One region of the Vibrio sp. ABH4_348 genome, then DNA from elsewhere that is predicted to be linked to it. Evidence: predicted binding sites of a transcription regulator. Region 1 holds the regulator's gene; the other holds the start of a gene.
The links. Region 1 encodes CRP, which controls carbon source genes, mostly activating them, when cyclic AMP is high. Its sites were predicted from a motif close to TGTGANNNNNNTCACA; they were not measured.

Region 1 (15,516 bases):
CCAATTATTATTATGGATGAGGTCTCTGCAGGTTATGGCGATAACGTCATCCTGGAAAAAATTCGTCTCAACCTTGTTCCTGGGAGCCGTATTGGCCTACTCGGTCGCAACGGAGCTGGCAAGTCGACACTCATCAAATTACTGTCTAAAGAGCTGCAAAGACAAAGTGGCGACCTGATGTATTCACAGGGTGTTCAGATTGGCTATTTTGCCCAGCACCAGCTTGAAACCCTTCACCCAGAAGAAACGCCATTGCAACACATGATGCAAATCGCACCGGATCAAACTGAGCAACAGTTACGTGATTACTTAGGTAGCTTTGGGTTTCAGGGTGACAAAGCGCTAGAAAAAGTCGGTCCGTTTTCTGGTGGCGAAAAGGCGCGTTTAGTCTTGGCATTGGTGGTCTGGACCAAGCCTAATCTATTGCTACTCGATGAGCCAACCAACCATTTGGATTTGGACATGCGCCAAGCATTGACGTTAGCCTTGCAAACCTTCGAAGGCGCTATGGTTATCGTAAGCCACGATCGATACTTATTAAGAGCCACAACAGATGATTTGTATTTGGTCCATGACAAACAAGTCGCGCCTTTCCAAGGTGACCTCAACGATTATTACAAATGGCTTACCGACCAACAAAAATTAGAGAAACAAGCAGACAAAGCCGACACTACCGTTAAATCTAGTGAAAACAGCGCTGCATCACGTAAAGAACAAAAACGACGCGAAGCGGAATTTCGAGCCCAGACCGCACCAATTCGAAAAAAACTGACTCAGCTGGAAAAAAAGATGGACAGTCTGACAGAGCGAGTGACGGTAGCGGAAACTGAGTTATCCGACACAAGCCTTTACGACGATAGCAACAAAATTCGACTCAACCAAGTATTATCGGAACAAGCCAGTTGTAAGAGTGAATTAGAACAGGTAGAAATGGAGTGGATGGCTCTGCAAGAAGAACTCGAATCCCTGGAGCAGGACTTTAATCAAGCATGACCGACACTCACGCACGCTTATCGCTCACCCTAGAGCATCTGTGGCAGTTTAGCCTGCAGTATTACAGCGTGCGTGAAGTAAAAGAAGCCTGCTTGAAACTGCAAAACCTCTATCATGGCAACGTCAATTTACTTTTGTTACTCAAGTTTTTAGATGAGCAAGGTATTGCGTTTGATCAGCAAAATTGGCATCAAGTGGAAGCATGTTTGGGCCGTTCTGAAGCCTTACTTACTCAGTATCGTGAACTGCGAAAAAAGATGAAAACACAAGCGCCGGATACCTTGTATCGCGAAGCGCTGCAGTTTGAACTTTTGCTAGAAAAACAGCAGCAGGCCGATTTAGTGGACTGTATAAACAGTCTACCGTTACAGGAAACTAGTGACCCTAGTTTAACTCTTGAATACTGCCAACAACTTGGCGCCGAGTCGTTCTATTCGTTTTTCAGCAAGCCTCGCCATTAATCTTAATCAATTATGATCCCATTTTTTCCCGCTACAGGGCTGAGCAATCCTCACACGCAAACACTGGCTCCTCGACTATTTCGAAAACGGCCACTTTTTCAGCCTATCTGGGACAGATACGAATTAACTGACGGCGATTTTATTGATCTTGCCTGGAGCTCACTCGCCGCGCAAACAAATACCGAAAAGCCTTTAATGATCTTGTTCCATGGCCTAGAAGGCAGTTTTTACAGCCCGTACGCCAACGGAATTATGAAGGCGTTTGTGGATCAAGGTTGGCATGCGGTAGTGATGCATTTTCGAGGCTGCAGTGGAGAAATCAATCGACTGGCCAGAGCCTATCACTCCGGTGAAATTGGCGATGCAACTTGGTTATTAGACTTGTTAGACAAGCGCGACCCATCGCAAACCAAAGTAGCAGTGGGTATTTCGTTGGGGGGCAATATGTTGGTTAACTATCTCGCCCACCAGCAAAATCATGCCAAACTCAATGCGGCTGCGGTGATATCCGCCCCGTTAGATTTAGCGGCCTGTTCCTGGCGTATCGAGCAAGGGTTTTCCAAGGTGTATCATCAGTACCTGTTGGGATCATTAAAGCGAAATGCGCTGCAGAAAGCAGAGTTAATCGAAAATACTTTGGGTATAGATGGAGCTAGCATCAAGCGAATACAGCGTTTGTGGGAGTTTGACGACAAACTCACTGCTCCATTACACGGGTTTGATGGCGCTAAAGATTACTACTCACGTTGCTCAGGGCTTGGCAAACTAGACAGAATCAAAACTCCGACACTTATCGTTCACGCGAAAGATGATCCCTTTATGACATCAGACGTGATCCCCAACTTTGAGCTGCCAAGCTGTATTGACTATCAATTACTTACACATGGTGGCCATGTCGGTTTTGTTTCGGGTTCTTTGTTGCGTCCCAAAATGTGGCTTGAGGAAATGCTGCCAAGCTACTTCTCAGGTCACCTAAAGTAATAGACGACAACCTTACCTACTGATACCTCTGTCAAGATTAGATAGAATATCGTTAACTTTGATAAACCCAAAAGACACTCATGATTGTACCGTGGCAAGATATTCAACCTGATACGCTGGAAAACTTAATTCGAGAGTTTGTGCTCCGAGAAGGAACCGATTACGGTGCAAGCGAAGTGTCGTTAGAGCAAAAAATCGAAGCCGTTGCCCAACAGCTCAAATCGGGTGAAGCCGTCGTTGTGTTTTCAGAGTTGCATGAAACCGTCAATATCCAGCTCAAAAATCAGTTTTCGGGATAAACCCCGCTCGCGAAACCAGCAAACTTTTTGTTACATCCATGACATAGTTTTGCACCATGTTATAGTGGCGTTCGCTTACAAATTTGACCACAAAGGTTTGATATTATGTCTGCAAAACATCCGATTATTGCGGTAACAGGTTCATCTGGAGCAGGAACCACCACCACGTCCGAGGCATTTAGAAAAATGTTCAATATGATGGACATTAAGCCGGCATGGGTTGAAGGTGATAGCTTCCACCGTTTTACGCGCCCGGAAATGGATGTAGAGATCCGCAAAGCAAGAGAGCAAGGTAGACATATCAGTTACTTTGGCCCGGAAGCCAACGATTTTGGTGCGCTTGAAGAGTTCTTCCGAAAGTACGGCAATCAAGGCGAAGGTCAAATTCGACGTTATCTCCATACCTTTGATGAAGCGGTACCTTACAATCAAATGCCCGGCACATTCACCCCTTGGCAAGACCTTCCACAAGATTCCAACGTTCTGTTTTATGAAGGATTGCACGGTGGTGTGGTTACCGATGATGTCAATGTCGCTCAGCACGTCGATTTTCTAATTGGAATGGTGCCCATCGTCAACTTGGAATGGATTCAAAAGTTTGTTCGTGATACTCGAGATCGCGGGCATTCTCGCGAAGCGGTGATGGATTCAATCGTGCGCTCGATGGACGATTACTTAAACTTCATCACACCACAATTTTCTCGTACCCATATCAACTTCCAGCGTGTGCCGACGGTTGACACCTCCAACCCATTAAACGCTAAAGGCATCCCAAGCTTAGATGAAAGCTTCGTTGTTATTCGATTACGCGGCATCAAAAACGTCGATTATCCTTACCTACTGGCAATGATTGACGGTTCCTTTATGTCTCGTCACAACACCATTGTGGTGCCAGGTGGTAAAATGAGTTTTGCGATGGAGCTCATTGTTCGACCAATTTTGCAACAATTGATTGAAACTGGGAAAATTGGCTAAGTCTCAGATAAATCAGACTGTTTACTTTTCATACCGTGAACATGTGCACATTTTTGCGTAGACATTTCGCGTTATGAAACGATTAAAATCAAGAAATCGTCCCTAAAAACCGCTACTATGGTAGCCGATAGACAAGACAGCTTGCAGCTTTCCAAGACTACTCTTATGCTAGGAGGTTCATTAAGAGCCTCGCTACAACATGGAAAGCGGCGAGCATACCTGCAGAGGAAGTGAGATATTATGGTTCTAGGTAAACCTCAAACCGACCCAACGTTAGAATGGTTTCTTTCACACTGTCATATTCATAAGTACCCTTCAAAAAGCACCCTTATTCACGCAGGTGAAAAAGCTGAAACTCTTTACTACATCGTAAAAGGTTCTGTTGCGGTACTCATCAAGGACGAAGAAGGTAAAGAAATGATTCTTTCTTACCTTAACCAAGGTGATTTCATCGGTGAGCTAGGTCTTTTCGAAGAAGACCAAGAGCGTACTGCATGGGTTCGTGCTAAATCGCCTTGTGAAGTGGCTGAAATTTCGTTTAAGAAATTCCGTCAACTTATCCAAGTTAATCCAGACATCCTGATGCGTTTATCTTCGCAAATGGCTCGTCGTCTTCAAGTAACTAGCCAAAAAGTTGGTGACCTTGCATTCTTGGACGTAACTGGCCGTATCGCGCAAACGCTACTAAACCTAGCAAAACAGCCAGATGCGATGACGCACCCAGACGGCATGCAAATCAAGATCACTCGTCAAGAAATCGGCCAAATCGTTGGTTGTTCTCGCGAGACAGTAGGTCGTATCTTGAAAATGCTAGAAGAGCAGAATCTAATTTCAGCACACGGTAAAACTATCGTTGTGTACGGTACTCGCTAATTAGCTAGCACCCACTCGATACTAATGTCGATATTGAAAGCCACCGGGTAGTCGGTGGCTTTTTTATTTCCAACGGGTTTAGAATTATTTGCCTAAATCCGTGCTCTCAAAAATTTTATCTGCCGACGCTTCCACAAAGCCCTGATACAAATCTCCAGTGCGGTCGATATAACGCTTAGCAAACTCGTAAAAACCACCAGGAATTAAATGCTCTTGCCTCTCAAACAGGACAGGTACCCTATCCGCCATCGTAGCCGATTGTTCCAGATACACATCAGGTGAACCTTTCACTTCCCCACCAGATTGATTGACAGAAAAACCATGCTGAGTGAGCGACGAGTTAACCTGTTCAACCTCGTCATATTGATTAAGCTGATTGACAGAAACCGTGAAGTGATTTGCGCCGTATCCATGAGCGGCTACCCAAGCAGCGTATTCGCTTTCCTCAGCCAAGGCCTGGTAGGTTGCCAAGTCTAATTCCCAAGGTCTTCCCGACCACAAGAAATTTTCATTAGCGAAATACGATTGCGGTATTTGCTCTATTAATTCGAAAACTGTGTCTCGCAGCTTGGTGGTGCATTCATCCAAACACAACTCGCTGATAAACACCTTAGGCAAATTTTTATCTTGGTGTTCAAAATGGCGAGCATTGAGTTTTTTACTCTCAAATCGATAGCTGTCCGCCGCGTAATAACCTACTTTTTCAAATGGTGCCGCCAGTACATCTAACCCAGTTTTAGGGGTTGCAAATGTTCTCAGTGCGATATGGTCATTGATAAGTGGTTCAGATTCCGTCAACAAATGATGCACGGCCTTGGCAGAAGGGCAAAGGCGCTCTACGTAGTCTTGCCAAAGTCTTTCAAATAAGTACTGAGCTTCCATGAGTTCCTTCTTATACTAAGTTCACACCAGGTAAAAGTGTGTCAGGCAATATGGGTTGCTGACCTTCGATTGAGGCCATGGGGTAAGCGCAATAGTCCGCCGCGTAGTAAGCACTGGGTCTAAAGTTACCCGATGCACCCGGGCCACCAAACGGTGCATCGCTGCTGGCTCCTGTTAGAGGGCGATTTCGATTGACGATACCAGCGTAAGATTCTTGCAAAAACTGCTGCCACTGCTCGTCCTTGGTTGAGATTAGCCCTGCCGACAGCCCAAAACGTGTCTGATTTGCCAGTTTAATCGCGTGTTCAAAATTTTTGCTGCGATGAATCTGCAACATGGGGCCAAATACTTCTTCATCTGCCGCACCTTCCACGTTTGTCATATCAATAATACTTGGGGACAGCACGGCAGCACCTGTTGTTTGGCCGGTGAGTAACACTCTTCCCCCCAATTGGATGAGACTATCTTGAGCAGCAAGGACGTGATTGGCCGCTTGCGCAGATATCATGGCACCATAAAAGACGTCTTTTTTGGGATTGCCTACCGTTAACTGACTAGCAGCTTCAACCAATCGAGTAATCAATTGATCGCCCTTTTTTCCTTCAGCGACAATCAGACGACGAGCACAAGTACACCGTTGACCGGAACTCAAAAAGGCAGATTGAATGATGGTGTAGACCGCCGCATCAAGCTCGCCATAAGCATCTGAAACCACTAACGGGTTGTTGCCACCCATTTCCAACGCCAACATTTTGTTAGGTTTCCCTGCCAATGCTTGATGAATTTTGTGGCCAGTTTCCGCACTTCCGGTAAACAAGACTCCCGACACGTGAGTGTGATTGACTAATGCCACCCCCGTTTGCTGCTCACCTTGTACTAAATTAATTACACCATCGGGCAAGCCGACCTCTTGCCATACTTTCACCATAAGCTCCCCCACCGCTGGTGTTAGTTCAGAAGGTTTAAAAACAATAGTATTGCCTGCAATAAGCGCCGGCACTATGTGACCGTTAGGCAAGTGCCCAGGAAAATTGTAGGGACCAAAAACGACCATGACACCAATGGGACGATGACGAAGTGCTGTAGTCTGCTCCCCTTGAGTGCGAACGGCTTCTCCAGTCCGTGATTGGTAGGACTCGATTGAAATGGCGATTTTGTTGGTCATAGCTGTCACTTCGGTTTTCGCTTCCCAAAGTGGTTTGCCGGTTTCATCACTAATGAGTTTGGCTAACTCTGCGCTTTTATCTGTTAACGTATTAGCAAATTTCTTTACCAGCTCTACTCGTTTTGTAAGCTCGGTTGCCCGCCAAACTGGAAAAGCCTGAGTGGCAGCTATAACAGCAGCCGATACTTGCTGCTCGGTCGAACACTTTCCCTGCCAAATTGTTTCTTCGGAATACGGATTGGTCGAGATTAAGCTACCGCCGTCTCCTGAAACCCATTTACCACCAATGAATACACTCATCATTGTTCTCCTATTCGCGTTATTACCCAATAGGGCTAATACGAACCCAGTCCCCCGAAGTGACTTTAAGCGCTTGAGCAACTTCAGCGGTTAAAATTGCCGAATCACTTTCGCCATCTAAGCCTATCGTCGCAACCGTTGCTCTAAACTGTTCAAAACTGGTATTACAAATTAGATAAGGTTTGGCGCTGCTGTGTGTCGAGATCACCACTTGGGCGCGAAACGAACTGCGCACCGTTTCAATCTGATTTAGGTCACACTCAACCGTCGGTCCACCATCAAAAATATCGATATGGTCTCGACAGCGAAAACCTTCTCGCTCCAACATTTTGAGCGCGGGCAGCGTGTTTGGATGCACTTGTCCAATCACCTTCTGAGCTTCTGGGCTTAATAAGTTGACGTAAATAGGCATTTTGGGCATCAAATCGGCAATAAAGCCTTTTTTGCCAATCCCGGTAAGATAATCCGCCATGGTGAAATCAATAGAGAAAAAATGTTGTTGTAACCACTGCCAAAATGGTGAGTTACCCTCACTGTCTGAAACTCCTCGCATTTCAGCAAACACGCGTGAGGAAAAACGCTTTGGGTGTTCTGCCATCATGAGAAAACGACATTTCGACAAGAGTTTTCCGTTTAAACCCTGCCGGAACGCTTCTCTTAGAAACAAGGTACAGACTTCGCTACAACCGGTGTAGTTATTACCCAGTGTCAGTAGCTTAACGATATTTTTTACGTTTAATTTGTGAGAGGAATGAACAACGGTACTGATCTGGTAAGTGTAAAAAGGCACATCCCAGCCGATTGCAGCTTCAATTCCGGTACAGCCTGCGATGTCACCGGTAATAGTGTCTTCCGCCACCATCAAGTAACCCTCATCATCAGGAAACTCGATGTTATCTTTGGCGAAGCTGTATTCTGAATGGGTTATGCGATTGGTTAACAACTCCGCGTTAACGGGCAGTGAGGTAAAGCCATGGCCGGATTCAACGGCACAGGTGTGCAGAGCTTCGTAATCTGAAATAGTGATGGGTCTAATTACCAGCATTCACGCCTCCTTGGTATGAGTGCGCAAACCAGACCACCTTTGTTGAGACTCAAGTGCCTCACTCCAACACCTTTGGAGCGAGACACGATTCAGTCAATTACGAGATGAGGCTCGAGATGGCCTGGTCTAAACGCTTAAATCCCTCTTGAACATCAGCTTGGTCTATCACCAGTGATGGTGTAAAACGCACCACATCCGCACCTGCGACTAGTACTAATAGACCTTGCTCTCCAGCCGCGACAAGTATGTCACGCGCTTTGCCTTTCCATTCGTCTTTCAGCTCAGCACCAATCAACAAACCCTTACCACGAATATCAGAGAATAAATGGTATTTGTCATTCAGTGCCGTTAAGCCATCAATGAACCATTGCTCGCGCTGCTTAACGCCATCCAATGCGGATTGTTGCCCCATAAATTCGACAACTGAGAGAGCAACGGCACAGGCTAATGGGTTACCACCATAGGTGGAACCGTGCGTTCCAACCTTCATGTATGGTGCATACTCGTCGGTCGTTAACATCGCACCAATTGGAAAGCCGCCACCTAGTGATTTAGCCGTACTAAGAATGTCTGGGGTAACACCTAATCCTTGATAGGCGTAGAAATCTCCAGTTCGACCATTACCCGTTTGCACTTCGTCAAAGATCAGTAATGCATTGTGCTCGTCACATAAGTCTCTTACTGCTTTCACAAAATCAACATCAGGGGAAACGACGCCACCTTCACCTTGCAACGGCTCCATCATCACGGCACAGGTGTTGTCAGAGATTTGTGCTTTCAGCGCCTCAAGATTGTTGTAATCAAGATGAGTCACATTACCAGGCTTGGGCCCAAAACCGCTCGAGTAAGCTTCTTGACCACCAACGGTCACCGTGAAGAAGGTTCGGCCATGAAAGCCTTGTTTAAAGGCGATGATTTCAGACTTGTGCTCTCCGTATTTTTCAACCGCAACACGACGCGCGAGCTTAAGTGCCGCTTCATTCGCTTCTGCTCCAGAGTTAGCAAAGAAAACTTTGTCGGCGAAACTGAGTTCGACAAGCTTTTTAGCCAGTTGTAATGCCGGCTCGTTGGTCATGACATTACTTAGGTGCCAGATTTTTTGGCTTTGTTCTTGCAGTGCTTCCACCATCACAGGGTGACAATGTCCCAAGGCACTGACAGCGATGCCACCAGCAAAGTCGATGTATTCTTTGTCGTTTTGATCCCAAACTTTTGAGCCTTCTCCTTTTACAGGAATCATCTCCATTGGTGCGTAGCAAGGCACCATGTAGGTATCAAAATCAGAGCGGGGTGTAGAAGTTCCGGACATAGTGCTTTCCTTATGAATGCCACACATCAACGAACACGACAATGTAAGGATACTGCCTAACCTTAAGTTAAGCAGATCATCATCGACTATGACGCTATAAGGGCATTTTATTTACATGTTTTTAACCTTTTCAATAGTGAAAAACTCCAAAACCTTGGTTTTGATGTACTCACCTCTTGGTTAATTATGCATAAAAATGCAAAAATATTGAAATTAAATGTGATCGATCTTTTCTAATCAAAAAGGGAGTTACATAAAGCTGGACTTATATAGCGAACAGTGAATGTCTCTATGAATAAAACTCAAGCAGAGTTAGCCTGATGTACAGATACAACATTAGTGCAAATTGGTGAGCTAATTCTAATTTTGAATCAGGGTAAAACAGAGTAAATAGGCTCGAAAAGACGCTTGTTTAAGATATTACTTGTTGCGAGAGGTGTTGATGGCCAAAAAATTTGCCAATAGCTCGTGACCTTGTTCAGTCAAGATGGATTCTGGGTGAAATTGTACGGCATGTAATGGCAAGGTTTTATGTTGAATGCCCATTATCTCTGCCATTTTCCCTTCATTATCAGTAGTCCAAGCGGTCACTTCAAAACAATCGGGTAATGACTCAGGCTCAACAACTAAAGAGTGATATCGCGTTACCGTTAGTGGATTATTCAGCTTGGAAAATACGCTGGTGTCTGTATGCGTAATGGCAGAGGTTTTACCATGCATAACCTTTTTAGCGCGCACGACCTTGGCACCGAAGGTTTGAGCGATGGCTTGATGCCCCAAACACACTCCCAAGATAGGAAGCTTCCCCGCGAACCTTTCAATAACCGCTAGAGAAATTCCAGCTTCATTTGGTGTGCATGGCCCAGGTGAAATAACCAAATGGCTCGGCACCATTTCTTCAATCTGCTCAAGCGTGACGTCATCGTTACGCATCACTGTGACTTCCACATTCAACTCACAAAAATACTGATATAAGTTGAAGGTAAAGGAGTCATAATTGTCGATGATTAACAGCATATCGAATCTACCTGGGCGAACAGCGCTGGTATTTTGCAATGTTATCAAATAAAGGCAAGCGCTTTTATAGCTGATCGGAGAATGTCATTGCTCTTCAATAGTCGATAAAAATACCGCTAACCCGCTTTCAATTCCTTTTCGATCCTCTTTGCTCAGCATTTCAAGGTGCTTTTCCATATTTGCCACGTGTTCGTTAAGTACCGTGTCGAGGAATTCTTGCCCTTCTTGGGTCAATGTTACTTTGTTGCTACGCCTATCCGCTTCACTGGCAATGCGACAAATCCATCCTTTTTGCACCAAGTTTTCGATTCGTGTGCTAACCGCTCCTGATGACAACATTAATGTCTTGTATAGCGTTGTCGGTGTAACCGGCTCAATATTACGACGCAGGGTCGCCAAAATATCAAACTCAATAAGGCTAATACCATGAGCTTTAAACACTTTGTTTTGGATTGCCTCCCATTGATTTGCCGCTCTGCGAATTCGGCCTACAACCCCCATAGCAGAGCAATCTAGATCGGGTCTAGCTCGTTTCCACTGCTGCAGTATTTTCTCAACACCATCCATATTGATATCCTCCAACAATTTATCTTTTTAAAAAGATACTTGACTAAAAGATATTTTGCCATTACTTTTTAAAAACAATCTTTTTGAAAAGATACTTTTAAGGAAGAAAAAATGAACTCAAAAAAAGTTGGCTTGATCGCATTAACTGCTCTCGCTCCTATTGTTTGGGGTAGCACTTATATCGTTACAACTGAATGGCTACCCGAGAATAGTCCATTGCTCGCGTCTGCAATGCGTGCACTTCCAGCAGGTTTACTATTAGTCGCATTAACACGCGCTCTGCCCAATAAAGCATGGTGGGGAAAATTGGCGTTACTGGGCTTTTTAAACATAGGGCTATTTTTTTACTGCCTATTTTTTGCCGCCACCCACTTACCGGGCGGTACAGCTGCGTTAGTCATGTCTAGCCAGCCCATTGTGGTGATGCTGCTAAGTGCTTCATTACTTCACACTAAGATAACTTGGAAGCAAATTTTGGCGGCATTGTTTGGCATTTCAGGTGTGGGGCTAATCGTTTTGAATGAAACGGTCCAGCTGAGCTTACAAGGACTAGTGCTTGCAGTGCTCGGGACCTTGAGTATGGCAACTGGAGTAGTCCTGACCAAATATTGGGGCAAACCACCACAAATGAGCACATTGGGCTTTACTGGCTGGCAACTCTTGTTCGGTGGGCTAATGTTGATGCCAATCGCGTTACTGCTAGAAGGGTGGCCAGCGGAAATCACTCTTCTCAATACCCTTGGTTATAGCTACCTAGCTATCGTCGGTGCAGTCTTCGCCTACTCAATCTGGTTTCGTGGTATTCAATCGCTCCCCGCTACCAACGTCGCTTTTTTAGGGTTTTTAAGCAGTGTATCAGCCGTAGTTTTAGGTTTTGTTTTTCTTGATGAGCGTTTGACCAGTATTCAGATTCTAGGTGCAGTTGCCATTCTCGTTTCCATTTTTATGGCTTCCTCGAATCAAACGAAGACCGCCTAGTATCAAAACCATTAATCACAACCTATTAATATCTATAAACATATTTAATTCAAAAAGTCAGAAAAGGATAATCACATGAAACTAACTATCGTATCTGGTAGCCAACGACCTAACTCACAAAGCCTAAATGTCGCCAAGTTCTTAAAAAAACAGAGCACTAATGATTTTGATGAAATTGAAATACTCGATTTGAATGAATTAAATCTGCCATTTTGGAATGAAGGGGTATGGCAGGGCAGCTCTGAATGGGATATTTGGACGCCAATTGCAAAAACGCTCAAAGAATCCGACGCTTTTGTCTTTATCTCTCCCGAATGGCATGGAATGGCAACTCCTGCGCTTAAAAACTTTTTGCTGCTGACAACCGCAAATGAGCTCGCACACAAACCTGCGTTGTTGGTTGGCGTCAGCGTTAGTCCAAATGGCGTCTACCCCATCAGTGAACTGCGTTTAACTGGCAGCAAAAACAATCACGTATGTTTCCTTCCAGACCACCTAATCGTTCGCTACAGCTCAGAGCTAATTGATGAGAATGCGGAAAGTAACAATGAGGAGTTTGTTGGCCGTACTCAGTACACAATCAAACTGCTTAGCGGCTACGCAAGAGCTTTAGCACCGCTTCATTCTGATATGTTGGAGCTAGGCAAACCTTATGTGTTTGGTATGTAAAATAACACTCTGATCTACCGTTTAATCTCAATCTTAACTTTAGGCTTGTTCGATTGAGTTCGAATAAGCTTATAGTTGTTTCAACGACTTTCAGATTCCATCATGTCAGCTAATAAGCCATTGGTGGGTAGTGTTATGACCTCTACTTCAGTTGCATCTGAGATTTGAGGATCGATTTTTTTCACCACTTTAGCCGGAACGCCAGCCACCAGGTGATAAGCAGGTACATCTTTGGTGACTACTGAACCTGCGGCCACCATCGCCCCCTCACCAATTGTCACGCCATTGCATACCACGACATTTGCTCCAATCCATACTCTGCTCTCAATCTTGATCGGATCACCACACGCCACCATTCCTAACTGTCTACGATCATCAGTACTTACGGGGTGGCTAGAAGCACACAGTTTCACCCCCGGACCGATTAGCACACCATCGCCGATAGTGATGGGGAGGTTGTCCAACATCACCACACCAGAATTAATAAACACATTATTACCAATGGCAATGTGATAACCAAAATCGACATGAATTGGAGGAACTATGGTGCACTGGCCTTTTGTAAACAGAAGTTCATCCAAAATTTCATTTAGTTTGGATTTGTCAGTTGGGTCTGTCTGATTGTACTTCCAGCACAATTGGCGAGCTTTGAGTTCTTGCTGCGCCAACGTCTCGTCTATCTTGATGTACTGCATATTTTATCCCACCTCATTTAGTCGTTAGATGGTAATCAATAAATCGCGGATAAAGTGATAAGTACCAGTCACAATCAACAACTCGGTGGAATAATATTATGTTTGTACAGAATGCAAAAACCCCCTCTGATGAGAGGGGGTTGAAAATTTATTAACCTACAATCTGGTAAGACTAGGGCTTAGCCACAAAGCCGACCGCTTCATACACTTTTTGTAAGGTTTGCTGCGCCGTCTCAGAAGCCTTATCCGCACCATTTCTCATCACTTCGTTGAGGTAAGTACGATCTTCGCGAATACGGCGGTATTCTGCTTGAACCGGTTCCAACATCGCGACAATGGCTTCACCCACGTCTTTCTTAAACGGGCCATACATTTCAACGCCTTGGTACTTGGCCTCGATTTCTTCAAAGCTCATCCCAGTGGCCGCCGAATACAGTCCCATCAAATTCGAAATACCCGCTTTGTTTTCAACATCATGGCAGATTTTTGGTGGGTTATCCGTGTCGGTTTGCGCTTTGTTGATCTTTTTGATGATCGATTTAGGCTCTTCCAACAAGGTAATGACATTCTTGCGGTTGTCATCAGACTTGGACATTTTCTTCGTCGCGTCTTGCAAACTCATAACACGCGCGTTTACTGTTGGGATATAAGGCTCAGGAACAACAAAGATAGGGTCTTCAGGACAATAGATGTTGTTGAAACGAGTAGCGATATCACGAGCCAACTCCAAGTGTTGCTTTTGGTCATTGCCGACTGGTACTTGGTGAGCGCCGTACAATAAGATGTCTGCCGCCATTAATACTGGGTAGTCAAACAAACCGGCGTTTACGTCGTTCGCGTAACGCTGTGATTTGTCTTTAAACTGAGTCATACGGCTCAGTTCACCCATCTGAGTGTAACAGTTAAGAAGCCAACCAAGTTGAGCATGCTCCGGTGCGTGTGACTGGACAAAAATCGTGCTCTTCTTAGGATCCACACCTACCGCCAAACAAATAGACAACGCATCTAATGTCGCTTGATATAGGGCTTGAGGGTCTTGGCGAACGGTGATGGCGTGCTGATCAACTATGCAGTAGTGACAGTTGTAATCGTCTTGCATCTGTTGCCATTGACGAAGAGCACCCAAGTAATTACCTATACTGAGTTCGCCAGATGGCTGAACACCACTGAATACGATGGGTTTGCTCATATGTTGCTTCCTTTGACTTCTTAAATAGTAAAACCGCCCAATTGCTGATAGACGCGTTGGACGGCTTTTGCAGTGTACTCATTGACGAGTATTTTGCTAGTGGTTTGTACTCTACTCACTCAGACTTAAGCTGAAACCGAGATCAGCGCTAACATTTCTGAAATATCGTCTGCGACATAAGTTGGTTCACTCGCTTGAATCGGCTCACCATGGTTGTAACCATAAGTGAGAGCAAATGAACGACAACCGGCATTTTTTGCTGCCAAGACGTCATTTTTAGAATCGCCAACCATTACTGTCTCTTCTGTTGAGACAGAATATTTGTTCATCAGCCAATTCAACGCAACAGGATCGGGTTTTTTAGTCTCAAAACTGTCACCACCAAACACATCAGCAAAAAAGTCGGCAATTCCGTGTGCTTCCAATACATGAGGTACAAACTTCAATGGCTTGTTGGTTACCAATGATAAAACCGCGCCTGACTCTTTTAGTGCTTTCAACGTACTCAACACATTTGGGTACAGTGCTGTTTTTGTGTGTCCGGTTTTTTCATAGTTGTCATCAAATAGTTCTCTTGTAGAACGATGAAACTCTGGATCCAACGCTTTCGAAACGGTCACGCTTCTACTTAAAAAACGGCCAACTAAGACATCCGCACCATTACCGACATATTGACGCATGTCAGCCTCAGTCACTTCCGGCTTTCCGACCATCCTCAGCGTGGCGTTTGCGGCATCAGTCAGATCCGGCACGCTGTCCAGTAGCGTGCCGTCCAAATCAAAAATAAATAATTTAGCTTGAGACAAAAGAGATCCTTACTTTTGGTTTACTTTACTCAGTTCAGTGCGCATTTCATCAATCACGGCTTTGTAATCCGGTTGACCGAATATGGCAGATCCAGCCACAAACATATCCGCACCTGCCTCGGCAATTTCTCGAATGTTTTCGACTTTGACTCCGCCATCAATTTCTAAGCGAATATCGCGACCAGACGCGTCAATTCGCTCTCTGACCGCTCGTAATTTTTCTAAGGTGTGTGGGATAAAAGACTGACCACCAAACCCTGGATTCACCGACATCAACAAGATCATGTCAATCTTGTCCATAATGTGGTCAAG
Region 2 (15,516 bases), 1.2 Mb from region 1:
TCGAAAAGTATACCAATGCAAAAATTGTCGCAAAGCGTTGGAAAAAGCGTCAGTCTCATTATCATTCGGTCTTTTTTACTCACGTTGAAAACGACGATTTTGCCGTAAGCGATCTCGCGGGTAAAACCATCTTGTTCGAGCGTCCAAGCTCACATAGTGGTTACTTTGCACCAGCGGTAACCTTGTTAGAATATGGTTATCGACTCGAACATCTAGAGCAACCGGACCAACAGCCAAAAGACGGTAACATTGGATTTTTATTTATCGACGATGTTTTGCCAGATTCAAATGAAGTGAATATGACGGCTTGGACCTATGGTAAGCGTGTCGATGCCGCAGTGTTTAGTAGTGACAATTGGAACTCAAACAAAGATACGCCCGCATCCATGAAAGATAAATTAAAAATTTTCTATCAAACCGACAACTATCCGAGAGAATTAATGTTAGTGTCTGAACACGTTAGCGACGAAATGACTCACGCTATCAAAGCGGCATTGCTCGATGTTGAGAATGATGAAGCAGGTCGATTGGCTCTAGAAGAGTATCAAAAAACCACCAAGTTTGAAGAATTGCCGGCTAGCGCGCTCGCAACACTTGATGTTGCGAGAGTTTGGTTACAAGAAGTGGAGAACTTATCCGTCAAATGAGAATTGCACGGTTAACCTTAAGGACAAGGTATATGATAGCAACAGCTGGGATTTTGCTGATGCTGTCGCTAGTACATTTTTTCTTTCAGAATCACCTTTATCAACAACACAGCAGTGCAGTTACTGAAGCGTTAACACAGCACACTCAGCTTACTCTTAAAGAGCAACTCAAACTCAGAGGAAAAGCACTTGGTAGTTATCTCTCTGAGCGCCTTTTCGATCCTCTGTATAATTACGATTTGGAATCTGCCTACCGAGTAATAGAGCCTGCTCTTTCACAGGAAGAGGTGTTGGTTGTCAACGTCGTGGACACGGAAGGACGCCTGTTTCACGATGGTAGTAAAAATGTGGACAGCTTCGGATTGCTGCATCCAAACCAGTTAGTGATTTCTCATGCACTAATTAGTAACGGCTACTACTTACATCAATTGAGTGACAAACTGGTTTACGCTGCACCAATTGAGCAATCTGGTGTAAAAGTCGGCGTTGTTTACCTAGAAATGGGGTTAAAGCGTCTTAGCGAGGATATTGATGCCAATCGCCGCGTTATTGAATCAGTCTATCGGAACGACCTAAAAGAGCTGTCCGCCAATCATCTAACCATCACTTTGATCAGTTTTATCATCGCTTTAATTCTGGTCGGCCTAGTCGCTCGTTCACTCACAGCCCCAATTATTCACTTGATTTCTAATTTACAAAAATCGGGTTTAGATCGCTTTAAGCGTATGCCGACACAAGATCGTCAAGATGAAATTGGTGAGCTAATCAACGCATACAACGCAATGGGTGCTCGTATCGATGATAACGCAAGAGAAATACGTTTTTTGGCTTATCACGACAGTCTAACCCAGTTGCCCAATCGACTGCGCTTTGTCCAGCTCATCGATGAGTTGCTTCTTGCCGGCGACACTCATAGTTACAGTGTCATGTTTATTGATTTGGACGACTTTAAACAAGTTAATGACCATTTTGGCCATGCGCGAGGAGACACCTTGTTGTCTAAAGTTGGCCAACGTTTGACTGCGGCAGCCAACGACGTTACCCCTTCTTCAAAAAACTGTGTTGCCAGAATTGGCGGCGATGAGTTTCTGGTTGGCTTTGCGGGCTTAACTCGTAAACAAGAAAGAATGGCTGCTTCAGCAATATTAAATGCGCTACAAACACCGATTGAACTGCAAAACGAGTCTTCGGTTGTGGTTGGCGGTAGCTTGGGCATCGCGGCGTTTCCTGAGCATGGAAACGATGCAGAAACCCTGATCAAATTTGCTGATATTGCGATGTACCAAGCCAAAAATGATGGTAAGAATACATTTTGTCGCTTTGATTTGGCGATGAACAAAGCCATTCAACAACGAATTGATATGGAGCGTGAATTACGTAATGCGCTAAGTGATTTGTCTCAATTTGAACTTTGGTATCAGCCTAAAATCTGTATGACAACAGAGAAAACGATGGGAGCGGAAGCGTTAGTGCGCTGGCGTCATCCTGAGCGGGGTATTATTTCACCTGCAGAATTTATCGAAATCGCAGAAAACACTGACATGATTTTGCCCATTGGTCGTCATCTGATTGAATTGGCTTGCAAACAGCTTTCTGTTTGGCAACACAGTTACAGTAGTGATTTTCATGTCGCAATCAATTTATCTGCCAAGCAATTGTATCGTCAGAACATTACCTCAATTGTTGCCAATGACTTAAATCGATATCAGTTAACTCCACAGTCACTCAAAATTGAAGTGACCGAAAGTCAGTTAATCTACGATATTGATGCCGCTAATCGAGTGCTTTCTCAGTTGAGATCGCTTGGTGTGTCGGTTCTATTAGATGATTTTGGGACGGGCTATGCCTCTCTCAGCTACTTACAACGACTTCAGTTTGATGGGGTAAAAATAGACCGCTCGTTTGTCTCCGGTGGTGGTGATCAAGTCCATAGTCAATCTCTGGTTGAAGCTATTGTATCTCTTGCAGATAGCCTGAATATGCTTTGTATTGCTGAAGGTATTGAAACACAGCAGCAAGCACATCAGATAAGAGATTTGGGGTGTAACTTGGGACAAGGTTACTATTACTCAAAGCCGATACCGGCAGACGAGTTCGAACAGAAATGGCTCAAAGAGTGCGATAAGCAAGAACAACCAGCTAAATCTGCCATAACATGAGTGCTAAACTCATGCGATAACGTTCAATGAAGATAAGGTCAGCAGACCTCAATGATAGTATGAAAGAACACGAATTTTGGCATCAAAAGTGGGCAAGCCAAGATATTGGTTTTCACGAGCTGGATGTGAATCCAAGTTTAACCGCACACTGGAACAAACTCGAACCAAAATATGATGAGGTTGTTTTTGTACCCCTCTGCGGTAAGTCAGAAGATCTCGTATGGCTTGCACAAAAACACGCTAACGTGGTCGGCGTGGAACTCAGTCAAATTGCCATTCGCAGTTTCTTTTCCGAGCATTTTTATACACCTACCGTAACCACAATTCCGCCTGCGGTGGAGCTTTATCAGTTTGATGAACTCGAGTTATATGTAGGCGACTTGTTTACTGCTCCTTTACCAAAGTGTGATCTGATCTATGACAGAGCAGCCTTGGTAGCGATGAAGTCTGAAGATAGAAAAGAGTACGTCGATCGTTTGCTCGCTCTACTTAATCCCAATGGCAGAATGTTATTGATTGGAATAGAAAGACACGAAGCCCAGCAAGCCGGCCCCCCGTTTCATCTGACCTCTAATGAAGTAGACACTCTATTCTCAGGACTAAAGGTGACCATCTTGTCAAATTCGGACAAACGCACAGATAATCCTAATTGGGATGAAGTGGTCTATTTGATCGAGAAATGAAACTTAGCATAACGCAAAAAAGCAGAGCAAAAATGCTCTGCTTTTTCGGTTAATTTACTTTAGTTAGTAGTGAATCTTAACGCTGGTGGCGGCTTTAATGGCAGCCTGTATTGCTTGTTCAGTATTTTCCGCGGTTGAAATCGCGACACCAAGGCGTCTGCGTCCATCGATATCGGGTTTAGCAAATAGCTTGATATCGGTGTTGGCTTGCTCAAGAGCTTGAGCAAGGTTAGAAAACTGTAGATCGTTTGAAGTACCTTGACCCAAAATAACCGCAGAGGCTGCAGGACCGTATTGAGTGATGTTTCGGATAGGAAGTCCGGTGAATGCTCTAACGTGCAGGGCAAACTCAGATTTGTCTTGTGACGCCAGTGTTACCAACCCAGTATCGTGTGGACGAGGAGAAACTTCATTAAAAATGACGTCATCTCCTTTGATAAACAACTCGACACCAAAAATTCCGTATCCACCAAGCGCATTAACAACTTTCTCCGCTGCTTCTTGTGCTTTCGCTTTTGCTGCAACAGACATGATTTGTGGCTGCCAGGATTCTCTGTAGTCACCATCTTCTTGACGGTGACCAATGGGCTCACAGAAATGTACGCCGTCAGAAGCGCGTACAGTAAGTTGCGTGATTTCGTAATCGAAGTCGATAAAGCCTTCGACAATGACTCGGCCAGCACCTGCTCGGCCACCTTGTTGCGCATAGTTCCAAGCAGTTTCAATGTCCGCTTCAGTTTTTAACACGCTTTGTCCTTTACCCGATGAGCTCATCACAGGTTTACAGACGCACGGCAGACCCACAGTTTTCACAGCGCTTTGGAATTCCTCAAAGTCACTGGCAAATTGGTACGGGGAGGTGGTTAAGCCAAGTTCCTCTGCGGCCAATCGGCGAATACCTTCACGGTTCATGGTCAATTTGGTCGCTCTTGCCGTTGGTACAACATTGATACCTTCTTGTTCAAGTGCAACTAAAGTGTCGGTCGCAATCGCTTCAACTTCAGGTACGACAAAAGCAGGTTGCTCTTTAGCGATGATAGTCTGCAAAGCTTCACCATCTAACATGTCCAAGGTGTAACTACGATGAGCTACTTGCATTGCGGGTGCGTCTTCATAACGGTCGCAAGCAATGACTTCTAAGCCTAGGCGTTGACATTCGATAGCGACTTCTTTCCCAAGTTCACCAGACCCTAGTAACAAGACTTTTGTGGCGCTTTTGCTCGTTGCAGAACCAAACATACTCAACCTTTTTTAACTATTCATGAATTACATTGTCAGCATGTTACTCTGCGGAACCTCAAAAGCAAACGTTTGCTTGCTGAGTTACGAAATAAGTTAAGAGTTTTTTGTTGTGGCTCAAAAATATTTGAGTTATTACGAGCAAATTTGATCTGACTCTAAATGTTACAAACTAAAACGGCGCACACTTTGTCAACTGTTTGGTTTTTCCATCCTCCAACGCCTGACTAGCGAGAAGCTTTGATGCGCCACTATCTCAAGTACATTATTCCTATTTTTGTCCCTCTGTTGGTTCTGTTGTTACCGGTTAGTGCTTTTCCATTTGAGGGCTTGACCATTGTCCAGCAAAGGGTGATTGCTATCTTTTTGTTGGCGGCGTTATGTTGGGTTTTTGAACCAATACCAATTTATGCAACTTCCGTGGTGATCATCGTACTGGAACTACTGATGCTGTCCGACAAAGGATTTATCTTATTTAAACTCGGCGAGGACAAACCAGAATTTGGTGAGTTATTGAGTCACAAGGCGATAATGGCTACGTTTGCTAGTCCAATTATAATGCTGTTTCTGGGTGGTTTTTTCCTAGCGATGGCCGCCACCAAGTATCGACTAGATGTCAACTTAGCTCGAGTGTTGTTAAAGCCCTTCGGTCAACAGCCTAAGTACGTGATGTTGGGACTAATGTTGATTACCGCGATTTTTTCCATGTTCATGTCAAATACCGCCACAACAGCCATGATGTTGTCGATATTAACCCCGGTCATTGCGGTGTTCGGTTTAAAAGATCCTGGCCGAGTTGCTTTTGCTCTAAGTATTCCTGTCGCTGCAAATATTGGTGGTATTGGCACTCCAATTGGTACACCTCCGAACGCGATCGCCCTAAAATATCTCGTGGGTGAAAGTGCAATTAGCTTTGGTGAATGGATGGCGTTTGGCGTGCCGTTTGTCGTCATTATGTTGGCACTAGCTTGGGTATTGATAAATCGCCTTTTCCGCGCGCAGCAACAATCTATAGAGCTCACCATTAAAGGTAAATTTTTAAAGACTAGGCAGGCGATCGTTGTTTACATTACCTTTGGTGTCACCATACTGCTGTGGCTGATGGGGTCGGCCCACGGTATGAATAGCTATACCGTCGCTCTGATACCGGTAGCTGTATTTTCGTTAACAGGTATTATCAACAAAGAAGATCTCAAACGTATCTCTTGGGATGTACTGTGGCTTGTTTCTGGTGGTATCGCCTTAGGACTGGCCCTTGATCAAACTGGCTTGGCCAAGCTATTGGTAGACAGTATCCCCTTTGGAAACTTTTCGCCTTACGTAATATTAGGTGGCGCGGCGCTATTGTGTTTGCTGATGGCAAACTTTATGTCTCATACCGCAACAGCTAACTTGTTGATGCCGATTATGGCCGCTATGGGTGCATCTATGGTTTCTCTAGAACCACTGGGTGGTGAGATGACGTTAATCCTAGTGGTTACTTTTGCCGCCTCACTAGGTATGTCTTTACCTATAAGCACTCCGCCGAACGCCTTGGCACATGCCACGGGTAATGTTGAAAGCAATCAGATGGCCAAAGTTGGCGTGATTTTAGGTGTAGTGGGCGTGTTACTCAGCTTTGTGATGGTTTGGATTCTAAATTTAGTCGGTTACATCCAATAGACACGGGTTGGCAGAGAGCAGAAATAAGATTGATGACAAAAGAAACCCAACTGCAACAAGTAATTCAGCGTTATTTTTCCAATGAAGAACGACAAATTGAGCTTTCTCCCGGAGACGTTTTACTGAGGCAAGGTCAGGTTAATCAGCGTTTGTATTTGGTGCTGTCAGGCAGCTTAACTGCGCACTATCAACTAGATTCGGGTGATGGACTATCTGCAAAGGTTTTTAGCGCGCAAGCGGGCGCTTTTCTTGGCGTACACAGCTTTTTTTCGGGGACCGATGAAGCATCACTGACGATTGTCGCTGAACAAGAAAGTCGATTGGCGTGGATCGATAAAAAGACGCCGGTTCTTGATGCGGAGTTAAATGGTCCGCTTAGCCAACAGTTTATGCCAGTCATTTTGAAAGAGTTGCAGCGTCGCCAGACCCGGGCCAGTGAAGAAGCATTAGCCAAAGAAGCCGCCTTGACTCAACTCCATGCTGCTGAACAAATGACGACTTTAGGCCAACTAGCCGCCGGGCTTGCTCATGAGTTAAACAACGCGATTGGAGTTGTTAGTGCCAAAACTGAGAACATTGAATCGGAAGTGATTACTTTGTTGGAACAGATCAATCCAGAAGCCAGCCAGTTCTTTGATACTGGATTAATCAACGGTCAAAGCGTCTCGTCATCAGAGGCTAGGCTAAGACGCAGTGTGCTGATAGATAGATTTGGTTGCGAAAAACATCTCGCCAAGGGTTTGGCCAAAGCAATACCAGCAGATGAAAATTGCCAAGCGTGGCTTGATGATCCGCAGCAAGCACTGAGATTTTGGTCTCTGGGCCGCGATCTTCATGATTTACGTTTGGCGTCAAAGCACACAGTTGGCATTGTGCGCTCGGTTAAGCAACTCGGACGCAGTGAAGTGTCGCCGGCTGAATCCTTAGACATTAACGATACATTGAATAAATCAATGACGTTAATAAAAGGCGAGTTACGTCATGTCGAAGTTCGATTCCGGCAATCTGAGGTACCAAATTTTTTAGGGTCTATGACCGAATGGGTACAGGTGTGGACCAACTTACTGAAAAATGCCTGTGATGCTGTGAGTGGTACGGAGAATCCACTTATCGAAATTCAGTCTAGAGTCGACAACAATCGGATTCATGTCATGATCAGCAATAATGGGCCTGAAATCCCGGAAGCGATCAGACGGCAAATATTTCAGCCCAATTTTACTACTAAAAAAACGGGCTTAAATTTCGGACTTGGGCTGGGTCTTTCAATAGTAAAACGTATTGTGTTGACTTACGGTGGCAGTATTGCTGTCAAAAGTACTAAAGAGAAAACGATTTTCCGCATTAAATTGCCTCTCGATACTCTCCAAGAGGCTCAAGAACAGGACGGCTTGCATGCAAACGCTTAACGTTATTTGTGTTGATGATCAGAGGGAAGTGCTTAGCGCTGTAGTTGCAGACTTAGACTCATTGTCGCATTGGGTGAACATAGAAGACTGTGAGTCTGCAGCAGAGGCTTGGGGACTAATCGATGAGTTGGACTCAGAGGGAGAAAGTGTCGCGGTGGTGATTTCAGATCATGTGATGCCGGGGCAAACGGGCGTGGAGTTTCTATCTGAATTAAACCGTGATGATAGATTTACTCACACCAAAAAAGTGTTGCTTACCGGTCAAGCCACCCATGGCGATACAATTAGTGCGATTAATGGCGCTGGTATTCAACACTACTTTGAGAAGCCATGGAATTCGGACGATTTAGTGATTGCAGTGCGCAAACTGCTCACCCAATTTGTGTTTGATTCAGGAATCGATCCCGCTCAATTTCAAAACGAGTTAGATCAACAAGAACTGTATCAACGTTTGCGTTAGGCTATTGGTGAGCCCGATGAAAAAAGCAAACCGATTAAGGTTTGCTTTGTTGTGCCTTAGATAGGGTAGATATACCCAAGTGACCTCAAGATGCGAGGTTCAGCGAGAATTAACTAGGCTTCAGACAAGGCATTGATTTGCAGATCTAGTCGCTCTAAATCAAGAATCAATAACGCAGTATGAAGCCTAGTTAAACTCGCCCTTGGGAGCTCATATTCTGTCTCATTTCTTCGTCAAAGAACTTGGAAAGGACTCGTCATTCCGCTGCGTTCTCTTCCTTGAACTGAACCAGAATATGTAGCTCTGAATTCTGCATCTTGAAGTTACTTGGGTATATTAGCTTTGGCAAGCATCTATTCCCTGATAATACGCCTGTTGCTTGACTTTGATGTCGGAAAAGTCAGTCAGTTTGAATGATTTGAGTCTGTCTAACATTTTGGGGTGTAGCCAAGCATCGTAGTCCGCCCGTCTTAGCTTAATATCCGAAATGTCTTGTAACGACTGGTCGGTAACCCAACCTGGGTGAATGGCAATATGGTGAAAACCTGCAGGAAGCTCATCGACAAGGTTCAGGTATTGCTGATACAGCTTGTCAGGGTGGTTGGTTGCGATGTCTAAGTCATAGATAATGGAGTAGGAATCCTCGACCAATAATCCATTCGCCTTGTATACCTTGCTTTGCTTAAGTTGCTCTGGTTTGGTTTTCCATGATTGCTCAACCAGAGGCAAATCGTATTCTTTTGCAAGGCTGCGTACAATTTTGATCAGTTCAGGATTGTAGTACCAAAAAAACATATGCGCGTCGATATGAGTCACGGGCACATCGTAAGCCAGTATCGCTTCAATTTGCGCCCTAAGTTCTTTTTCCGCTTCTTCAGGTTTGGCTAATTTCCCCACCAAGTCGCTAGTCGGGTATAGGTAACCGTCTTTATTGTGTAGAGAAGGAGTTTGCTCTTTTGGAAGGACTCCGCCCCAAGGATGAGCGCTTTGCCACTCGTTAGTCATAGTAAGGTGCACGCCCACCTTAAAGCCTTTTTCTTTCACTTGAGCCATGGCTTGATGAAAACTTGGCGCAGGTGCCATTACCGACATCGATGTGATCGCGCCTTTTTCGTACATATCTAATATTGCCGCATCAAGATCGGGGTGCATGCCGAGGTCATCCGCATTGATGACTAGCACTTTATCGGTTGCTTGGTATCCCAAACACTCGGCAGTTGAGGGCGTTGATGCTCTGACGTAATAGGTATAACTAAGAGGTGCAAGGACTGCACAAGACAAGACGAGTAATGTTGACTTTTTCATTGGGCCACACCATAGCTAGTTGAGTGATTTTTAGTCTATGGCGTGGCAAACGCCAGAACAAGTTAAGGTTAGTTAATCTGTTGGTAATCTAATGTCAGATTAGGATTCATGACGGTTAATAGGCTTTCGGTGCCCGCTTTTTGTTGAATATGAGCGTTTCTAGATTCGACTAAGGCTACCTGATTGATGTCCTCAAACGATTTGGCGTGCATACGCATGACACACAACGCAACTTGAAGAGGAGGCAAGCTTGGGTTAAAAGCCGCATTTTCAGCATAGGCACCGCAAAAGTGTTCTTCATTTTTGGTAGTTAAACAAAGGCCACTTGGCGACTTACTATAGGGTGCATGACTGAGTTGAAGAGCTTGCAAGGCTCTTTGCACTGTGTTCGACTGCTCCAAAGTTTGGCTTTCAGTCGCCGACTCTATTAACAATGAAGAAGCACCCATTAAGCGGTCAGTAATATCCAAATCATTAGGACCAAAGGCATCTGGAAGCAACTCAGTGAGCGTTTGTGTTTCTCTTCCTGGCAAAGAGATTTCCAACTCATTGGCGAGGGGAAGCTCATTCATAAATTGTCGGCAATGACCACATGGCGAGTAATTAACCGTCATATTCGCGAGCCCACTTTCACCACTCATCCAAGCGTGACTAATTGCGCATTGCTCCGCATGAACCGTTTGGCCAATTTGCGAACCGGAAAACTCTAAGTTAGTACCAAAATACAGGTTTCCGCTGACTCCGGTTGCAATGGCTCCGACGTGAAAATCTGAAATCGGTACATAGGCGTAAGCGGCGGCTACGGGCAACAGAGCTAAACGCAGTTCATGGATGGACAATTCCGATTCAGCGAGAAGGGCGTCAACATCTTTTTTGCTTAGGAAACCACGGTAATAGTTACGTTCAAAAATGGGAATTAAATGAGACTTTAGAGGTTCGCTGAGCGCATTAAGCGCAGAGTGTATGTGCTCGATCATTATTTCACCTGCAATGGTACCTTCAGGGTTTATGGTCTTTTAGTTTACCCATTGGTTACATAATTAATGTGATATAAATCACCATATAATGAAATTTGGTTTTTCTTGTTACACATTTAGAGTGAAGTCACGAATGCAATGGATTTCATTGTTAGAAGTAGGATTTACAGCCCAACACTAGCTTGATAACCAAACCGCAAACGCAAACAAACTGGGTGCCAAAATAGAGGTAATGACGCCACATACAACCAGTGCAAGCGAACTGAATGCCGCATCACCGGGTTGTTTTTCCACACAAGTGGCTGTGCCTAATGCATGAGAAACCGTGCCCATGGTTAGCCCACGTGCAATTGGATGTGTGATGTTGAGCCATTGATAAATGGGGTAGGCGAGGATAGCGCCAAACAGCCCAACCAGAAGGACCAAAATCGCCGCGATGGCTGCTTCCCCACCCAGCACAGTTGAAACTTCCATTGCGATTGGCGTCGTCACGGATTTACCCATTAAACTCGCGATTAACGTTAAGTCTGTACCCAACAATACGGCAATCAAGATCGAACTCAACATAGACATCACACTGCCTACGCCACAGGCAAGCGCTATGATTCTCCAATTGGCGCGAATTTGCGGAAACTGTTCGTACAGTGGGTAGGCAAGGGCTACAACTGCAGGCTGTAGCAGAGCGTTAATCCAACTATTCCCTGCGTAGTACTCTTCGTATGGTACGTGTAAAAGAATTAACGCGGGGATAATGACGCTTAAACTAATTATGAGTGGATTGCACAGTGGGTGTTTGAACTTTTGACTCAGCCAACGAGCACTGACAAAGGTAATGACGGTAAAAGCTAACCAAATACTCATCGTTTATTTTCACCTAGTACTTTTTGCAGTGACCAAGAAAGAGAGACAAGAACGATAAAACTGGCACCTAATGCGCTTGCAATGATACTCATGGCATTGTTCATTAATAACTCAAAATGTTGCATTAAGCCGACACTAATCGGCACGAACAGCAAAATCATGTATCGAATAAAGAGGTTAGCGCCCGGTTTAATCCATGGAGCAGGTATAAGACGAAATACCAGTAATAAGAAGAGCAATAACATTCCAAAAATGCTACCCGGTATTGGCACGTCAAGCCATGATTGAACAAAGTTGCCTACAAAAAGACATGCATAAATGCAAACAATGGAGACCAGGTACTGAATTACCAAAATCAATCGCGGCTTAATTAGGTTTTTGCTCAACTGGCTAGTCCTTCCACGTATTGATAAACCGCTTTTAAAACAGCCAATTTCTTTTCCTCATCCTGATATTGATGCACCAAGACTTCTAAGTTAGCCATATAGTTTGGGAGATTGACTTCAAAATATTCACGGCAGTGTGACGCCCATTTAAGTTGCTCATCGGCGGTGAGGGTCCAAGGGAAATTTCTGGCTCGATAGCGAAACAGTAATGGTTCTACACGTGAATCATCAAACTGCAAATCTAGAGAGGCTAAACTCTCTGGGCTGCGTTCACGGATAATTTCCATATTGGATTTATCGGCAGCCGAGAAGAAACCGTTGTACAGCTTTTCATCGACATTGTTGCTTTCTGGGTAGTTAGGCTCTGAAGAATATATTTGAACCAATTTCTCTCGAATTGAAGGATCGGCTTTAATTCGACTTAGGTTGTCTAAACACTGTTGACGATCAATGCCAATCCGCTGTGCATTTTCCGCAGTTAAAGTTTTTGCGGGAGCAAGAATTGGACACTTGTTTAAATGAACCAGCTTGATTGGAATGGGTAGTTGGTCTTCTTGTAGATCGCTTCGTTTGGTGTACAACCTATCTTGAATTTCGAGCGCGGAAAGTTCCAACAGCGGGGTTGGATCTTTTGCTAAGTCGGCAACAATGACCGCGTTTTGATTTGTCGGGTGCCAAGCGATAGGCACAATCCAACTTGTGTATTGACACTCTCTACCGAGCATTCCTGACACGTGCATCAGAGGTGTCATATTTACGATATCGATTAACTCATTGAGTTTGCGTTTAGTGCGCATCGACAAGAAGTAATCAAATAACTTTGGCTGAGCAGCTTTGACTTTTTTTGCCATTTCAATCGTGGCAATGACATCGGACATCGCATCATGTGCATTACTGTGTTCAATACCGTTAGCAACGGACAAATGTTCCAGTCTAAAGCTAGTAAACCCCTCGTCATTTTCAGGCCATTCGATCCCTTCTGGCCTAAGTGCGTGACAAGCGCGCAATACGTCTAGCAAATCCCAACGGGAATTTCCGTTTTGCCAGCTCCACGCGTAAGGATCGATGAAATTGCGGTAGCAGGTATAACGGGTAACCTCATCATCAAAACGAATGCTGTTGTAGCCAAAGCTGGTGGTATTGGGCTTTGATAATTCGGCATGAATTCGATTGATAAACTCATGTTCCGGCAAACCGTCCTTCAGTGCTTTTTGCGGCGTAATTCCGGTAACTAACGCTGCCTCTGGCGAAGGCAGATAGTCATTCGGCGGCTGGCAATAAATAACCAAAGGATCACCAATGATATTAAAATCTTGGTCGGTCCTGACCCCGGCAAATTGACTCGGTCTGTCTTTAGCAGGGCTAACACCCCATGTTTCGTAGTCAAAAACGAAAAAAGTAGGATCTGTAGTTGGCATCGTGAATTGCTAAGAAGGTAAAACGTAAATTCAGGTTGTTATGATAGAGGAATCTTTGCCGAGTGTCTGTGTTTTGGTAGGAATTGAGTCGATTATTCACTTTAGACTGACTTTTAATAGTGTGTGTGAACACAATTCCCTAAATTTAGCATTCTTAAGCTACGCTTTTATTATGTGCATTTGATTTTATATCCGGTTGATTGAGCTTGCGAATACAAGGATTTACTTTAATTGAGTTGATAGTAGCGATTGTAGTGATTGGTGTTCTAGCAGCGATTGCAGCACCAAAATTTACTAACTTAACTGAGGAAACACACAGAGCTAGAGTGTTGGGAGTCAAAGCTCAGTTTCAAGAGGCGGTGAGATTCTCGCATACGAGATGGGCTTTAAACGGAACTTCGAGTGCTGAGATTAATGACATGCCTGGCTATGGGTTGGATGCTAACGGGAACCCTCAATTAGATATGAACGATGAAGGTTACCCTTTAGGAATCGATAAAAATAATCCTATGGGAGCTCCTTACAATATAGGGCGAGGCCATGATGGATGTATAGGTATATGGGAGGCAATTGTCGACACTGATCTTTCTGTGACCACAAGCTCGCCTCCTGCAGTTGAATTTGAGTTTTACGCGCGAAGAGAACAACTGACGTTTTTAACCAAAGAAGGCACTAGTGTGACGTCGTGGGCCCTTTGTTATTACATCTATACGGGTTCTGGCTTCTCAACTGATCCCAATTCCGCTAAATACGTTATCTGGTACAACTCACGAACTGGTTCGGTAACAACGAGCTTAAATTAATGGCCCTATTCGTTCTCATAATGAACTTCAATTTGAAACGAATATAGGCATTCTTTTTTTTGAAGATTGATGAGTTGGCTTTTTGTTGTTTCGATTTTTAAGTCCGCGGCTGTTTAAATGCATGTTAAGCCTCACATAATATGTCAGTTTGAATTTGAGTCGTAGCAACTCACTGTTTTATTCTCGAATCTCTCGTTTAGAGAAGCATTTTTTATACCGTGTTGGACAAGCAATGGTTTGAGATCTTGAGCTTACTCTGACATAGGCGCTACAATCTGCATCGCACGAGTTTACACAACGCTTAAGGATGGCCGGGCAAGATGCAAATCAATTTTAGTGAGCAAGACGCTTCTTCAATTTATCACTTGATGACGCAAACTATCATTCCTAGACCGATAGCCTGGGTACTAACCGATTCAGGAAGTGAAAACTACAATCTTGCGCCTTTTTCATACTTCACTCCTATCGCCAGTCAGCCACCGATCATGATGTTTTCGGTGGGTAAAAAACCAACTGGCGAGCTTAAAGACACCGCGGCCAACGCCAAGCTAACCGAAAAAATGGTTATTCATATTGCGGCAAGCTCTGATGCGGAAGTTATGACTAACACTGCAGCTACACTACCTCATGGTAGATCAGAGGTGGTTGAAAATAAGATTGAGCTGGTTGAGTTTGAAGGATTTTCTTTACCTAGAGTAAAGTCTTGCCCCATCGCCTTTGCCTGCAAGCTTTACGAAATCAAAGAAGTGGGTTCGGTACCTCAGACCTTAGTTTTTGCAGAAATAGAGCAGGTGTACATTGACGACACGGTACTGGATTCGCGAACCGACCGAATCAAAGTAGACGCTATTAAAGTGGACCCTATCGCGCGACTTGGCGGTGGTGAATACGCAATATTAAAAGATGCCTTTAGTGTCAATCGACCAAAATAATTTTTAACTTCAGGAATCCATGAATGGACACTCAAATTTTATCCCAACAAATCTGGGAGATTATCAATCAAAAAACCAAGCCTCCAGGTTCGCTCGGACAATTGGAAACACTGGCCCACGATTTGGCGCTAAACGAGAGTATTAAAGCGGGCTCACTGTCTACAAACATCACGGTTGGTGATGCACAAGTTATTGTATTTGCTGCTGACCATGGGATTGCAGCGGAAGGAGTGAGCATCGCGCCAAGCGAAGTCACTCAGCAGATGGTCCACAATTTTGTTGGTGGCGGTGCTGCAATCAATTGTTTTAGTCGTGCGAACCAAATCGACTTTAAAGTGGTGGATGCAGGAATGCTGGCTTCTATAGAAAGCGAATCCGTTACCGAGCAACGTTTAGGGGCTGGAACCGCGAACATTGCCAACGAGCCCGCAATGAGTCTAGAGCAAATGGAGCAAGGATTGAGCTTTGGTGCGGAGTCAGTAAAACAAGCGGTCGAGTCGGGTAAAAACTTATTGCTGTTTGGTGAAATGGGAATTGGCAACACCAGTCCGGCTGCGGCGCTACTCGCATATTGTTCA

Region 2: a site for CRP is predicted at 10,655-10,670, ahead of cdd (cytidine deaminase). Genes of this name have one in related genera too.

The regions. Positions count from the first base shown of each region.
Region 1 covers NZ_JBSWVW010000001.1:2,672,698-2,688,213, forward strand. Annotated here, with positions in the region: gene ACXAFJ_RS12240 (ABC transporter ATP-binding protein) at 1-993, shown strand, start outside; gene ACXAFJ_RS12245 (TIGR02444 family protein) at 990-1,454, shown strand; gene ACXAFJ_RS12250 (hydrolase) at 1,467-2,435, shown strand; gene ACXAFJ_RS12255 (YheU family protein) at 2,516-2,734, shown strand; gene ACXAFJ_RS12260 (phosphoribulokinase) at 2,840-3,709, shown strand; gene crp (cAMP-activated global transcriptional regulator CRP) at 3,950-4,582, shown strand; gene ACXAFJ_RS12270 (2-oxoadipate dioxygenase/decarboxylase family protein) at 4,667-5,464, opposite strand; gene astD (succinylglutamate-semialdehyde dehydrogenase) at 5,475-6,929, opposite strand; gene astA (arginine N-succinyltransferase) at 6,952-7,974, opposite strand; gene ACXAFJ_RS12285 (aspartate aminotransferase family protein) at 8,072-9,283, opposite strand; gene ACXAFJ_RS12290 (aminodeoxychorismate/anthranilate synthase component II) at 9,704-10,300, opposite strand; gene ACXAFJ_RS12295 (MarR family winged helix-turn-helix transcriptional regulator) at 10,385-10,873, opposite strand; gene ACXAFJ_RS12300 (EamA family transporter) at 10,979-11,845, shown strand; gene ACXAFJ_RS12305 (NADPH-dependent FMN reductase) at 11,921-12,514, shown strand; gene ACXAFJ_RS12310 (sugar O-acetyltransferase) at 12,595-13,209, opposite strand; gene trpS (tryptophan--tRNA ligase) at 13,382-14,398, opposite strand; gene ACXAFJ_RS12320 (phosphoglycolate phosphatase) at 14,524-15,204, opposite strand; gene rpe (ribulose-phosphate 3-epimerase) at 15,214-15,516, opposite strand, start outside.
Region 2 covers NZ_JBSWVW010000001.1:1,508,170-1,523,685, reverse strand. Annotated here, with positions in the region: gene ACXAFJ_RS06810 (phosphate/phosphite/phosphonate ABC transporter substrate-binding protein) at 1-647, shown strand, start outside; gene ACXAFJ_RS06805 (EAL domain-containing protein) at 680-2,806, shown strand; gene ACXAFJ_RS06800 (thiopurine S-methyltransferase) at 2,866-3,489, shown strand; gene purT (formate-dependent phosphoribosylglycinamide formyltransferase) at 3,553-4,728, opposite strand; gene ACXAFJ_RS06790 (SLC13 family permease) at 4,972-6,390, shown strand; gene ACXAFJ_RS06785 (ATP-binding protein) at 6,423-7,796, shown strand; gene ACXAFJ_RS06780 (response regulator) at 7,783-8,256, shown strand; gene ACXAFJ_RS06775 (polysaccharide deacetylase family protein) at 8,593-9,561, opposite strand; gene cdd (cytidine deaminase) at 9,630-10,538, opposite strand; gene ACXAFJ_RS06765 (LrgB family protein) at 10,716-11,399, opposite strand; gene ACXAFJ_RS06760 (CidA/LrgA family protein) at 11,396-11,770, opposite strand; gene sbcB (exodeoxyribonuclease I) at 11,782-13,203, opposite strand; gene ACXAFJ_RS06750 (type II secretion system protein) at 13,404-14,006, shown strand; gene ACXAFJ_RS06745 (flavin reductase family protein) at 14,327-14,938, shown strand; gene cobT (nicotinate-nucleotide--dimethylbenzimidazole phosphoribosyltransferase) at 14,962-15,516, shown strand, end outside.